Regions from separate parts of the Bulleidia sp. HCP3S3_C9 genome, predicted to be linked through region 2. Evidence: predicted binding sites of a transcription regulator. Region 2 holds the regulator's gene; the other holds the start of a gene.
What was found. Region 2 encodes HrcA, which represses chaperone genes, less so after heat shock. Its sites were predicted from a motif close to TTTTAGCACTNNNNNNNNNNNAGTGCTAAAA; they were not measured.
Positions count from the first base shown of each region.

Region 1: ACTND6_RS09660 (co-chaperone GroES) is a predicted target of HrcA. The motif match lies at 1,847-1,877, and genes of this name have one in related genera.

Region 1 is NZ_JBQHWJ010000063.1:2,382-9,901, reverse strand. Features, by position in the region: gene ACTND6_RS09665 (glycosyltransferase family 39 protein) at 1-1,780, opposite strand, end outside; gene ACTND6_RS09660 (co-chaperone GroES) at 1,944-2,231, shown strand; gene groL (chaperonin GroEL) at 2,250-3,860, shown strand; gene ACTND6_RS09650 (NifB/NifX family molybdenum-iron cluster-binding protein) at 3,931-4,335, shown strand; gene ACTND6_RS09645 (amino acid ABC transporter ATP-binding protein) at 4,414-5,145, opposite strand; gene ACTND6_RS09640 (amino acid ABC transporter permease) at 5,138-5,821, opposite strand; gene ACTND6_RS09635 (transporter substrate-binding domain-containing protein) at 5,843-6,631, opposite strand; T-box leader at 6,725-6,941, opposite strand; gene ACTND6_RS09630 (hypothetical protein) at 7,108-7,520, shown strand, end outside.
Region 2 is NZ_JBQHWJ010000027.1:4,229-11,748, reverse strand. Features, by position in the region: gene rnjA (ribonuclease J1) at 1-1,730, opposite strand, end outside; gene def (peptide deformylase) at 1,822-2,388, opposite strand; gene ACTND6_RS06175 (FtsW/RodA/SpoVE family cell cycle protein) at 2,455-3,675, shown strand; gene rsmD (16S rRNA (guanine(966)-N(2))-methyltransferase RsmD) at 3,672-4,226, shown strand; gene hrcA (heat-inducible transcriptional repressor HrcA) at 4,363-5,391, shown strand; gene grpE (nucleotide exchange factor GrpE) at 5,384-5,953, shown strand; gene dnaK (molecular chaperone DnaK) at 5,972-7,520, shown strand, end outside.

The DNA of each region.
Region 1 (7,520 bases), on a different contig from region 2:
CAAAGATTGACGTTGGGTAGAAGTGGTATGCAAATACACAGCGTGTAATGATCATCCAAGGGGCTAATGCTGTGATATATCCAATGGCAATGACAAATGAGGATAGTTTTTTTGTACGAATTCCATCCAATACTGTAAATACGATTGCTCCTAGTGACAGCCACGTCATCAGTGGATTAGAGAAGCAGGAAATCGTATGCTGACTGTTATTGGCATCATATCCGTTGTAGTACCAGATTGGTCTAAGATCTAAAAGCCATTGCTTCCATGTACTGGAATATGGATGTGTTGCATTTAATGAAGAATGATATTGAAACATGTATTCACACTGTTTCCATACATTCATGAAAGACCATCCATCGTTTTTCCATACACGATCAGGAATATATGAAATTGCGTAAATGATGATTGGAATAAAGATAAAGAAAATAAAACATAATCCAATTGTGATTGCAAAGCGTTTTGGAAACACTTCTGTAATATGTGCAGCGAATGTTTCTTCACTTGGTACAAGATGTGCATTCTTTAAATGTTTTTTTGCTTTCTGATAATCTGAATATTGAATGAAGAAATATGAGAATAATAGAATGGCTAAGCCAACTGCAGAATAGCATGCAGTCCATTTTGTGGCGATCGCAATTCCCATTGTGATTCCACAGAGTGCTAAGTATTTCAACTGTTTGAAGAATGTTGTATCATACCAGCTCATCTGAATGTAACGAATCATGTAATAGAACATCACCATAATCCAGAAGATGCTGAATGGTTCCAGTGTTCCAATTCTTGAAGTTGTTAAATGCATGAAATCAAACGCTAATAGAATCGATGCAATTGTTGCAATGGATGTTTTATGAAATAATCTTCTAGCAATGCCATACATGAGTGGAATCATAAATACCCCAAACAAAGCACCAGGAAGTCTCCATACAAATGGAGACATTCCAAACAGTTTAATAAATAATGCCATCGTATTTGTGCCAAACAGTGGATGAACAGTAGCGTACATGTCTTGTCCATTGGCAATTTCCCATGCATTTCTTGGATGATAGATTTCATCAAAGTAAGACTGATCATAATATGTTGGATGTAATACAAGCTTATCCTGTTCATCAATTAATAAAGTAGCAGGATATTGGCTGTCTTTTTGCCCATCCATTTCAATGCTCAATGGAACAAAGGATGTATGTGAAGTACTTCTTAGACCAATTTCTGTTAAAGAGTTATTTTTGTTTGTACTTTTCAGCCATACATATTTATATTTCCAGTTTCCTTCAATGATCTGATACTGATAAATAGATCCTTTTTTCAATGTTGTGATAAGATCCCATGAATGATGATCATTGGATCCATAGATTTGTATGCCTTCTGTGCCTAATTGATATGTATCTGGATTGGAGTTGTTATCTCCTTCACCATAGATTGTATAGATTGCATCAAAGTTTGTATCTGTTTTTAGCTCGAAGACAATATCCTGTCCTGTTTTGGATGGTTGCCATGTTGTTATTGGAAATGTCAGAGAGCCAAGCTGGTAGAAAGAAATGATTGCGTAAATTCCTGTAATCCATATAGTATTACGAATATCTTTTTTTCTGTAAGATGGATATGTTTTTGTTGAATGAACAAACGATAGGACGGGAACTTCTTTGTTTGTTTCTTTTTGTGTTTTGTTTTCTTTGATGAAGTAAAAACAAATCCAGATAACAGTGCTGAAAAGAAAACATAATAATGCAACTGGTAATAATGCTGCATCATTGAAATATTCTAAACTTAAATTTTTCATGTATTTATTCTAGCACGGATATGGTATGAATGAGGATTTGTAAAATGTTTGAAATTATTAAAATTATTTTAGCACTCATCTTGACTCAGTGCTATTTGTGACTATAATAACTATTGTTAGCAATCCTAATGAGTGAGTGCTAAGAAAAAATGGAGGTAATTGTATGTTAAAACCATTACATGATTACGTAGTATTAGAAAAAGTAAAAGAAGAAGAAAAAACACAAAGTGGAATCATTCTTACAACAAAAGAAGCAAAAGATGAACCAAGTCACGGTATTGTAGTCGCTGTTGGTCCAGGTAAAACAAATGACAAGGGTGAAATTACACCAATTAATTTACAGGTTTCTCAGCATGTTATCTACAAAAAGTATTCTGGAACAGAAGTAAAAGATGCTGGCAAGGAATATCTCATTATCAAGGCTGAAGATATTCTCGCAGTTGTTGAATAAGAAAGAAGGTAATGATTTATGGCTAAGGAAATTAGATATGCAAAAGACGCTAGAGATGGAATGCTCGATGGTGTCAATAAGCTCGCTGATGCGGTAAAGGTTACATTAGGTCCAAAAGGAAGAAACGTTGTTCTTGAAAAGAGCTATGGTTCTCCAGTTATCACAAATGATGGCGTAACAATTGCTAAGGAAATTGAACTTGAAGACAAGTTTGAAAATATGGGTGCAAAGCTTGTATATGAAGCCGCAAATAATACAAATGAACTTGCTGGTGATGGTACAACAACAGCTACAATCCTGACACAGGCTATGATTACAAGTGGTCTGAAGGCAGTAGATAAGGGTGCAAACCCAGTATTGATGAGAGAAGGTATTGAAAAGGCAGCACATGCGGTTGCTGAAAAGCTTCTTGAAGAAAGTCATCAGGTTACAACAAATGATGATGTAAAGAATATTGCTACAATTTCCAGCGGCAGTGAAGAAATTGGTTCTATCATTGCTGAAGCTATGGAAAAGGTTGGCAATGACGGTGTTATCAATGTTGATGAATCCAGATCTTTTGAAACTTCATTAGAAATGACAGAAGGTATGCAGTATGACAAGGGTTATGTTTCTCCTTATATGGTAACAGACCATGATAAGAATGAAGTCACACTTGAAAATCCATTGATCATGGTAACAGATCAGAAGGTCAATACAATTCAGGAAATTCTTCCAGTTCTTGAAGAAGTTGTAAAGTCTAACAAGGCTTTGATGATTATTGCGGATGACTTTGATAATGAAGTGATGTCTACTTTGATCATCAACAAGCTGCGTGGAACATTCAATGTTGTTGCGACAAAGGCTCCTGGATTTGGTGACAATGCTAAGAACCAGTTAGCTGATATTGCTGCTATGACAGGTGCAAACTTCTATGCAAAGGATCTCAACATGAACTTACAGGATATGAAGGTTGAAGATCTTGGTTCTGCTAAGAAGGTTATCGTTGGCAAGGATAAGACAACAATCATTGATGGCAATGGTGATGCTGGTGTTGTTGCTGAAAGAGTTGAAGGAATCAAGAAAGAAATCGAAAACACAAAGAGTGATTACGATAAGAAGAAGCTTCAGGAAAGACTTGGCAAGCTTACAAATGGTGTCGCTTTGATCAAGGTTGGTGCTACAACTGAAACAGAACTGAAAGACAAGAAGCTAAGAATTGAAGATGCTTTGAATGCTACTAAGGCTGCAGTCAGTGAAGGTGTTGTGACTGGTGGTGGTCTTGCATTGATTACTGCTTTAAAGGCTGTCAAGGATACATTAAAGGATGAAACAATTGATGTACAAAGAGGTATTAATGTTGTTCTAGATGCTTTGAAGTATCCTATCATGCAGATTGCTGAAAATGCTGGCTATGATGGAAATGAAATTCTAGAAAAACAGTTAATGCAGGAAGAAAACATTGGCTTCAATGCTAAGAATGGTGAATGGGTCGATATGTTTGCCAAGGGTATTATTGATCCTACAAAGGTAACACGTTCTGCTTTATTGAATGCCGCAAGTATTTCTGGCTTATTCATTACAACAGAAGCTGCAGTTGCAGATATTCCTGCCAAGGAAGCAGCTGCCCCTGCAATGCCTCAATATTAAAAAACATGGGAAGTCTAAAACAGGCTTCCTTTTGTGTTACAATACTGTCTGGGTATAGGAGAAGAATGAAATGAAAATTGCGGTAACATATGAAGATGGTCAGATCTTCCAGCACTTTGGTCATACACAACAGTTTAAAGTTTATGATATTCAAGATAACAAAGTAGTATCTTCAAGAATTGTAGATACAAACGGACAGGGACATGGTGCATTGGCGATGTTTCTTATGATTGAAGGTGTGAATGTTCTCATCTGTGGCGGTATTGGTATGGGTGCACAGAATGCATTGCGTTCAATGAATATTACGTTGTTTGGTGGTGTCAGTGGAGATGCTGATGCAGCTGTTGAACAGTATTTAAATGGTTCATTGGAATATGATCCAAATGCACAGTGTTCTCATCATGATCACGCGTGTGAAGAACATGATTGTTCTTGTGATCATCAAGGATGCAGTGGAAATCATCATTTAAGCTAAAAAATAAGCTGTGCTAACTTGTAATAAGTCAACACAGCTTTTTATATGCAAAAAAGAAACCTGCATATACAAGTTTCTTCAGTCATAGAATACTTTAGATAAGAAATCTTTTGCACGATCAGACTGTGGATTAGAGAAGAATTCTTCAGCAGTATTTTCTTCAATAATTTCACCCTGATCCAAAAATACAACTCTTGTTCCTACTTTTCTCGCAAAGCCCATTTCGTGTGTGACAACGACCATTGTCATGCCTTGTTTTCCAAGATCTTTCATTACATCCAGTACTTCTTTGATCATTTCTGGATCTAATGCACTTGTCGGTTCATCAAACAGCATGATATCTGGAGACATGCATAGTGCTCTAGCAATTGCGACTCTCTGCTTCTGACCGCCAGAGAGGTTGTTAGGGTAGCTGTCTCTTTTTTCTTTCAAGCCAACTTTATCAAGATATTCTAATGCAACTGTTTCTGCTTCTGCATCAGATTTATGAAGTACTTCTACTTGTGCAAGCTTGCAGTTTTCAAGAACTGTCATATTTGGAAATAAGTTAAAGTGCTGGAAAACAAATCCCATTTTATTTCTTTGTTCTCTAAACTTCTTTTCGTTATTACGATCCATGAGTTCTCCATCGAGATAGATTTTTCCAGAATCAATTGTTTCTAGACCATGGATGCATCTTAACAGTGTACTTTTTCCTGAACCGCTAGGTCCGATCAGTGAGATGATATCTCCCTGGTTTACCTCTAATGACACGTTATGTAAAGCATGTGTCTTATTAAAATTCTTACATACATTTTCAACTTTAATCACTGACAGATAACCTCTTTTCAACTTTCATTCCAATCATAGATACAACACATGTCATCACAAGATAGAAAATTGCGGCTAACATGTAAGGCGACATGACATCGAAATATTGTGCACCGATGATCTGTGCCCCCTTTAACAGTTCTACTGCACCAATACAGCTGATCAATGAACTATCTTTAATCAGTGTAATAAATTCAGAAATGAGTGGTGGTACGATACGCTTGAACGCCTGTGGAAGAATGACAAGCTTTAATGTTTTCCAGTTGGATAATCCAAGTGTTTCGCAGGCTTCCCACTGACCTTTGTCTACAGCGTTGACACCTGAACGAATCAATTCTGTCTGGTAGGCACCTGAGTTAATACTCATGGCAAGTACGCCAATAAGTAATGGATCAATTCTTAGAATCTTTCCTGTAATCGCTGTATACATAGAAGGAATGACAGAGAAGATGATCAAAATCTGTAATAACAATGGTGTACCACGAATAATCGTGACATATACATTGGCAATATCTCTTGGCAATGCATGTTTACTTCTTTTTCCTGTAGCGCCAAGTGTTCCAAGGATCAAGCCAAATAAAAGGGAAAGTGCTGCGATGCCTATCGACAACAACGCTCCTTTGGCTAGATACAGAATATTGGCTAAAGTAAAGACTTCTTGAAATGCGACAAACATATTTATACTTTCCCTCACTCCTTATTTTGTTTCAAGTGGTGTTAGACCATACTTATCACAGAGTGTCTGATATTCATCACTTGCTAAAAGTGTTTCGATGCATTTATTGATCTTATCAATAATTTCTGTATTTCCGAGTTTTGCGATGACATAGTTCTGTTCATCTACAAGGCTGTCATCAAGCATTGTGAATGTTCCGTTAGAAACATAGTTTTTCGCAACGCCCAGATCAACAACTGCAGCGTCGTACTGATTTGCACTTAGTGCATTCATAATATCCTGTGCATTCTTTAATCCAGTAACATCAGCACCTTCAATTTCTTTTGCTGCTTCTTCACCAGTAGAACCTGTCTGTACGGCAATCTTCTTTCCTTTTAAATCATCTAAAGATGCAATAGAAGATCCTTTTGGCAATACTGCTACCTGAGAAGAACCAAGATAAGGTTCAGACCATTCTACTTTTCTATCTTCAGCATATGTGAAGCCTGAGATACCTAAGTCAATCTGATCACCTTGCAGCTGTGTAACGATGTTATCAAAGTCCATCTTTTTTAATTCAATTTTGTAAGGTGTGCCTTCCTGGTCTGTTAGGTACTGTTCAAACAAAGCACACATGTCTGGATCAAATCCAATGATATCTCCATTTGTATTTTCTGATTCATATGGAGCATAGTCAGGGGAGATACCAACAGTGATGACTGTTGCGTTACCATTATCTGCAGTTGTGGAACTATTTGCAGATGTGGATGAAGAACATCCAGTAAGTGTTAGTAATGTTGTTGCTAAAACTGTTGTCATTAATTTTTTCATGTTTTTTTCCTCTTCTTTCTATTTATGCATTCGTAAATTCAATCAGTGAATTCGTCGTCGTTTTCTTTTCATCAAAAAAACGTCCAATCAAAAAAATTGGACGTTATATAAACGCGGTACCACCAAATTTCCATCTGTACCTTTACAGATGACACCTCTAACTCTTAACGCAAGTTTACGATTCAGCCTCAGCAATCTTCGACTGAATAACTCCAAGACACGTTCCTGAAACTCGCTTCAATATCTTTCACCAGACGATATCTCTCTGTGCAAGCATCCTTTCAGTACTACTTCTCTTCACCGTTTATGCAATTAGTATATCTTCTTTCTAAAATGTTGCAAGAAGATATTTCGAAAAAGCAAAGAAAAAGATTGTGCGGCAAATCCTTAATAATCATTAAGAACATGTTAAGAAACTGTATGATATTTTGGCAACGCACAAATATGAAGTATAATAGTACGGTGAGGTTGTTAAAATGATGCCATTTGTAATTGCTTGTATCTTTGTGCTGCTTGCAGAAGGTGCGGGACATAGTTTTTTAAAAATATTCCATATTAAAAGAAGTGGATTTGCTTCACCTATTGGTGCAGCAATCTTATTTTCTCTATTGGAGATCTTGTATTTGCCTAGACTTTGTCTAGGAGGACCATTTGGATGGATCAAAGGAAGTACATTTCTTGTTTTGATTTTTGCGATTGTCTGCGTACTTTCGAATCTGAAAGGAATTGCTTCTTCAATTGTTCGTGGGCGGATTATTTATGTATTGCTGGCTGGAAGTATGATGTTTGGTTTGTTCTATATTTGTAAAACAAATCTGGCAGTTGGGAATGATAGAGAATTGCTGCTGATGGCAAATAATATGAATTCACAATCCATCATGCTTGAAAA
Region 2 (7,520 bases):
ATGACAATTGGATTACGATTTGTTTTCTTGTAGAGATATGGTTCTAAAGAAGAACGAATGCAATTCTTTAATTCACCAAATGTTGTTCTTTGCTGCATCTTTTTCTTTAATGCATCATAAACAATCAATTCTGCTTCTTTTAACAATGTCTGTGATTCTTTGATGTATACAAATCCACGAGAAACAATATTTGGTCTGCATAGGATCTTATTGTATCTAGAATCAATTGTTACGATAACAGCGACAAGACCATTTTCAGCTAAGATACGACGATCTTTAATAACAGATGTACTTAAGCCTGAGGCATCATTTCCATCAACATAGATGGCATCTGTCTGAATACGTTCCTTTGCTTCAAATACTTCTTCATTTCTCAATACAAGCACGTCACCATTCGCACATACAAAGCAGTTCTCTTTTGGAATGCCCGTTGTCATAGCAGTCTGAGAGTGCTGAACAAGCATTTTATATTCACCATGATTAGGCATAAAGTATTTAGGCTTGATCAGATTTAACATTAATTTCTGTTCTTCCTGTGGTGCGTGACCTGTTGTATGGAAGGATGTCAGAGGGGAGTTTGTAATAACGTTCGCTCCAACTCTTGTCAGCTGGTTGATGACACCGCCAACAGATACCGCATTGCCAGGAATAGGGTTAGATGAGAACAATACAGTATCACCAGGTAAAATCTTAATGAAACGATGTGTTCCATTTGCAATTCTACTTAATGCTGCCATTGGCTCACCTTGAGAACCCGTGCACATAATACAGATTCGATTTGCTGGAAGTGTATTTAATTCATTGCCTGTAATAAAAGAGGAATCAGGGATATTGATATATCCAAGCCTTCTTCCGATATCCAGTACATTTTCCATACTTCTTCCGAATACCGCAACTTTACGATTACATGCAACTGCAGCTTCAAGAATCTGTGCCAAACGGTATGTATTAGATGCGAATGTAGAAACAATCATTCTGCCTGGTGTCTTTGCCATCTGTTCGTTGATTGCCTGTGCAACTTTACCTTCAGAAATAGACCATCCAGGAACAGAAGAGTTTGTAGAGTCACTCATTAATAAAGTGACACCAATCTGTCCGATATAAGCCATTTTCTGATAGTCAGAGTTCTTTCCAATAGGTGTCAAATCAAATTTGAAGTCACCAGTTTCAAAAATTCTGCCATTTGGTGTATTGATGAAAATTCCATAAGAATCAGGGATGGAATGGACAGTATCTACAAAACCAATAGAAAAATATTTTGTTCTGATTCTACTTTCTTCAGAATTGATTTCACGAATCTTTACACTTCTTAAGAGGTGATGTTCATCTAGTTTTTTTTCAATCAACGCTTTAGCGAATGGACCAGCCCAGATTTCCTTGATGCGAACCTGTTTTAAGAAGAAAGGCAATCCACCAATATGATCTTCATGACCGTGTGTAATGACCAATGCTTTGATCTTTGACTGGTTCTGCTGAAGATATGTAAAATCTGGAATGACATAGTCTACGCCTAATAAGTCACTGTCTGGGAAAATAACACCACAGTCAATGATGATGATTTCGTCATCATGTTCAACGCAGTACATATTTTTGCCAACTTCACCAAGTCCACCCATAGCATAGACAAGAGTATCTGTTTTGTGATCAATAACCACTTCTTTTTGTTCCGCTATTTCATCATAACGAACATTATGACGTGCAGTTTTTCTTTTTGTCTTTACTTCACTCATTATTATCTCCAATATTATAAAAAAACTTAAAAATGTTCTAACGGCGTAACCATTATAACATTTTTTGTAACGTATTCGATAGTGAATTCAATTAGATTACAAGAGCACCTTCAACTTCTTTGAAAGGATCTTTCTTGTTGATGTGATCATAGAATAAAATGCCTGAAAAATGATCAATTTCATGTTGCAGAACAATTGCAAGATATCCTCTGGCACGAATTGTAATATCCTTATTTGTACATAGATCAAATGCCTTGACTGTAATTCTTGCACTTCTAACAACATAGCCATCATGTTGATTTACAACAGACAAACATCCTTCACCAGAATGCAGGTATGCTTTCTGTACAGAAGAAGAAACAATTCTAGGATTAACAAGCATATATTCAAAGTGTTCAGGTTCACCATTTTTATCCAGGTCATCAACAACGACAGCTGTCATCTGTTTTTTGATGCCAACCTGAATCGCACTGATTCCAACCGCAGGTCTAAGATTCATCTTTTCTGCTTTTTCTTCATCTGTGCTGTCTTTGACATATTGCAGCATTTCTCTCAGGAGTGTTTCATCTTCCTTTGATAGTGGTAATGTAACGATTTCACTCTTTTCACGAATGATCGGATCTGTATCTTTCACAATAGTATCATTATTTATTAACATAAAAAACCTCTCTAGTATTCTAATCATATGCGATAAAAAAGTCAAAATGATGATACAATATTTTGCATGACAACAAATAAAAAAAAGTGGAAATTAAAAGAAGGATTATTTTCTTTTTTAATGAGTGGTGGAAGTGACTTGCCAATTCACTTGGCAATGGTAGCACTGATCATCTATGGAACATTAATGATTGGCTCTGCCTCTATGGGTTTAGCAGTCAAAGATACGACATATTTAGTGAAAACAGTTGTGAAACAGATTATATTTGTTATTTTTGGCTATTTTGGAATGTGTAAATTTTCAAACTGGTTTCGACTTGATAAATTAAAAAAATCATCGTTTTCCTGGTGCATTATATTTATGGAAGCATTACTTGTTTCTTGTATTTTCTTTAAAGCTTCAGGCGGTGCACATGCCTGGATCCGTATTCCTTTTCCAGGATTAGAGATATCAATTCAGCCAAGTGAATTTGCTAAAATTGTATCTATATTAATTATTGCGGCATATCTAGGTGATGTAAAAAAAACATATCCAAATGCAAAAAAATTGTTATTAAGACCATTATTGTTTATTGGAATCTATTTATTAACGATTGTATTTCTGCAGCATGACTTTGGAAGTATGGCAGTTAACTTTTTGATTGTGTGTGTCTGCTTATTGCTTCCCAATCATCCGCAATTAAAAAAATTTCAGGGCGGATTAAAAATATGCTTCTGTGTTACGGTTGCTGTAGCTGTATTTATTCTTTCTCCTCAGGGTGTAAAGTTTATTGAACATTTGCCAATGCTTTCGACATATCAAATCAATCGATTTCTTTCAGCTGTCAATCCATTTGAAGATATTTATGGATCCAGCTATCAGATTGTAAAAGGACTTGTTTCATTTGTTGATGGTGGTTTATTTGGGGTTGGATTTGGTAATTCTGTTAGAAAATATACAGATTTCCCAGCCGCAAATACTGACTTTATTCTTTCAATTCTTGTAGAAGAATGTGGTTTTATTGGCTTTCTTGCGTTAATTGGTTTGTATAGTGTCATTATTTTCAGACTGTTGAACTATGCCAATAAAATAAAAAATGAAAAAGCAAAGATCATACTTGTTGGTACAGCGATGTATTTTGTTGTCCATTGCTTCTTTAATATTGGTGGTGTTACGGGTATGATTCCTTTGACAGGTGTTCCTTTGCTGCTGATTTCATCTGGTGGATCATCTACGTTATCAATTATGTTCTGTGTAGGAATTGCACAGGCCGTCATTTCACAATACAACAGAAAGGAGATCGAATGAGAATTATTGCAGGAGAATTTGCTTCTAGAAGACTGGAAACAAAAAAAGGGAACGCAACTAGACCAACTTTAGATAAAGTAAAGGAAGCTGTCTTTTCGTCGCTGGGTGGATACTTTGATGGTGGAAATGTATTGGATCTCTATGCAGGGAGTGGTGCTGTTGGCTTAGAAGCACTTTCTAGAGGTATGGACAATGCATACTTTTCTGATAATGATCGTATTGCCTGTTCTGTCATTAGAAATAACATTGCTTCTTTAAAGGTAGAAGATAGAACGAAAGTGTATCCGATTGCAGACATGAAGATGCTTTCTAGAATGAAAGAAGAAGGAAAGAAATTCCGTTTGATCTATTTGGATCCACCATATGCAAAACAGAAAAATTTAGAAGTCATGCAGTATATTGATGACAATAATTTGTTAGATGAGAATGGTGTTGTTGTGATAGAATCCTTGCAGGAAGAAAACTATCACGTAGATACATTTCAACATTTTCACTACCATAAGGAATCTGTCTATGGAATCATGAAAATTACATATTACAAGCACAATTAAGTCCGGAAATATCTGGATTTTTTTGTTTGAAAAAAGAATTGAAAGAATTTAGCACTCAAATCTTGACTCTGCTAATTTAAAGGTATACTATACTAGCAGGCACGAAGAAAGAGTGCTAAAAAAGGAGGTGTATGGAATGCTGACGCCAAGAAGAATTGAAATATTCAAGGCTGTTGTGGATGACTTCATTCAAAACGCTGAACCAGTTGGCTCGAAAACATTACAGACAAGATATCATCTGCCATACTCCAGTGCTACGATCCGTAATGATCTGCAGGCACTTGAAGAAATGGGATATCTTGAAAAAACACATACATCTTCAGGAAGAGTTCCTTCAACAATGGGTTATAAATTCTATTGCGAAAATCTACTGAGCGAATCTTCACTGGATAAGAAAATGGAAGTCGCAATTAGAAATGCATTTGAAACAAGTAACCTGAATGTTGAAGATGCAATTCAACAAAGCTGTCAGATCTTAAGTGATATGACAAATATGACAAGCGGTGCAATTGGTCCGGATGCTTCTTCACAAAGACTGGAACATATTAAATTGTTCCCAATTGATGAAAGAAATGCGGTATGCGTCTTTATTACAGATTCAGGCCATACAGAAACAAAGAATTTTCACTTTGATGAAGATATTCCATTCAAGGATATTGAAACATGCACGGATATTCTGAATCAAAAACTCAAAGGTACGCCAATCACAGATTTAGCAGAAAAGATGGAATCCATCAAGCCAGATCTCGGCAGTGTCGTACAGCGTCATGAAATGTTATTTACAGCTTTTGTAAAAGCATTTGTCAAGTTTGCTTCTGATAATGTCTACTTCTCTGGAAAAGATCGTATGTTATATCAGCCGGAGTTTGAAGATATTAACAAGCTGAAAAAAATGATGACAATGTTCAATGATGCATCGGTATGGAAAAAGATGAATACCAATGAAAATGCGGTGGCTGTATCTACAAGAAGCGGTGCAGAATTGACATGGTATAACGATTTGGCAGTCGTTAGAAGCAAGTTTAAAGTCAATGGTGACGAAACTGGTGAATTCATGGTTATTGGGCCTAGCAGAATGAATTATGACAAAGTTGTCAGCATGGTTGAATATGCGGCAAGAATGATAGAAAAAATGTATAAAACTGGAGGTGATGATAGTGAATAAAGACGAAAAGAAAGTTGAAGAAAAGGACGAGGCTGTCGTCGCTGAAGAAACAGAAGAAAACGTTGAAACAGAAAAAACAGAAGAAACAAAAGAAACAAGCGAAGATGTGATTGCTTCATTAAATGAAGCAATCAAAAAGAAAGATGAAGAAATCGCAAAACTCAAAAATGCGTATGCTATGGCTTATGCAGATACAGAAAATACAAGAAAGAGACTGATGAACGAATATGAACAGAAACAGAAGTATCATATTCAGTCATTCGCAAAAGAAGTATTACCTGTATTGGATAACTGCGAAAGAGCATTGGCACAGGCAACACAGGATGAAGCGTATCGTAAAGGTGTAGAAATGATCTACAACCAGCTGAAGACTTGCCTTGAAAAAGAAGGCGTTACAGAAATCGAAGCACTTGGACAGCCATTCGATGGTAACTGGCATCAGGCTTTAATGACAGAAGCTAAAGAAGGTGTAGAACCAGGAATGGTAACAGAAGTACTGCAAAAAGGATATAAATTGAAAGACCGCATCTTAAGAGCGGCTATGGTAAAGGTTAGCGAATAACCGGGAGGTAATAAGAATATGAGTAAGATTATTGGTATTGACTTAGGTACTACAAACAGCTGCGTAGCAGTTATGGAAGGCAAGGAAGCAAAGGTAATTGCTAACCCTGAAGGTAATAGAACAACTCCTTCTGTTGTAGCTTTTAAAAATGGTGAAAGAATTGTTGGTGATGCTGCAAAAAGACAGCTGATCACAAACAAGAACACAGTTTATTCTGTAAAGCGTTTAATGGGTACAGACAAGAAAGTTGAACTTGAAGGAAAGCAGTATACACCACAGGAAGTATCCGCTATGATCCTTTCTTACTTGAAGGATTATGCTGAAGCATATCTTGGTGAAAAGGTAGACAAGGCTGTAATTACAGTTCCTGCATACTTCAACGACGCACAGCGTCAGGCAACAAAGGATGCAGGTAAGATTGCTGGATTAGAAGTTGAAAGAATTATCAATGAACCAACAGCATCTGCATTAGCATTTGGACTTGATAAGGATCAGAATACTGAACACAAGATTCTTGTATACGATCTTGGTGGTGGTACATTCGATGTATCTATTCTTGATATCGCAGATGGTACATTTGAAGTATTATCTACAGCAGGTGATACACATCTTGGTGGTGATGACTTTGATGAAAAGATCATTGACTGGTTAGCTGATAACTTCAAGAAAGAACATAACATCGATCTTAAGGCTGACAAGATGGCTTTACAGAGATTGAAGGAAGCAAGTGAAAAGGCTAAGAAGGATCTATCTGGAACAGTTCAGACACAGATTTCCTTACCATTCATTTCTGCAGGTCCTGAAGGTCCATTACACTTAGAAGCAACATTAACAAGAGCACAGTTTGATGCTATGACAAAGGATCTTGTTGATAGAACAATGGTTCCTGTAAAGAATGCATTAAGAGATGCTGGATTGAATTCCAGTGATCTTGATCAGGTATTACTTGTAGGTGGTTCTACACGTATTCCTGCTGTGCAGGAAGCTGTAAAAAAAGAACTTGGTAAAGAACCTAACAAGTCTGTTAACCCAGATGAATGTGTAGCTTTAGGTGCTGCAATTCAGGGTGGTGTCATCAGTGGTGATGTCAAGGACGTATTATTACTTGACGTTACTCCATTAAGCTTAGGTATTGAAACACTTGGCGGTGTTATGACAGTATTGATTCCAAGAAATACTACAATCCCAACAAGCAAGTCTCAAGTATTCTCAACAGCAGCAGATAACCAGCCAGCAGTAGATATCCACGTATTACAGGGTGAAAGACCAATGGCTGCAGACAACAAGACACTTGGTAACTTCCAGTTAGATGGTATCGCACCAGCTAGACGTGGTGTTCCACAGATCGAAGTTAAGTTTGATATCGACGTTAACGGTATCGTTAAAGTATCTGCATTGGATAAGGGTACAAATAAGGAACAGCACATTACAATTCAGAACTCTTCTGGATTAAGTGATGATGAAATCGATAGAATGGTTAGAGAAGCTGAAGAACATAAGGCTGAAGATGATAAGCGTAAGGAAGAAATCGAAACAAAGAACAAGGCTGAAGCTTTCATCAACCAGA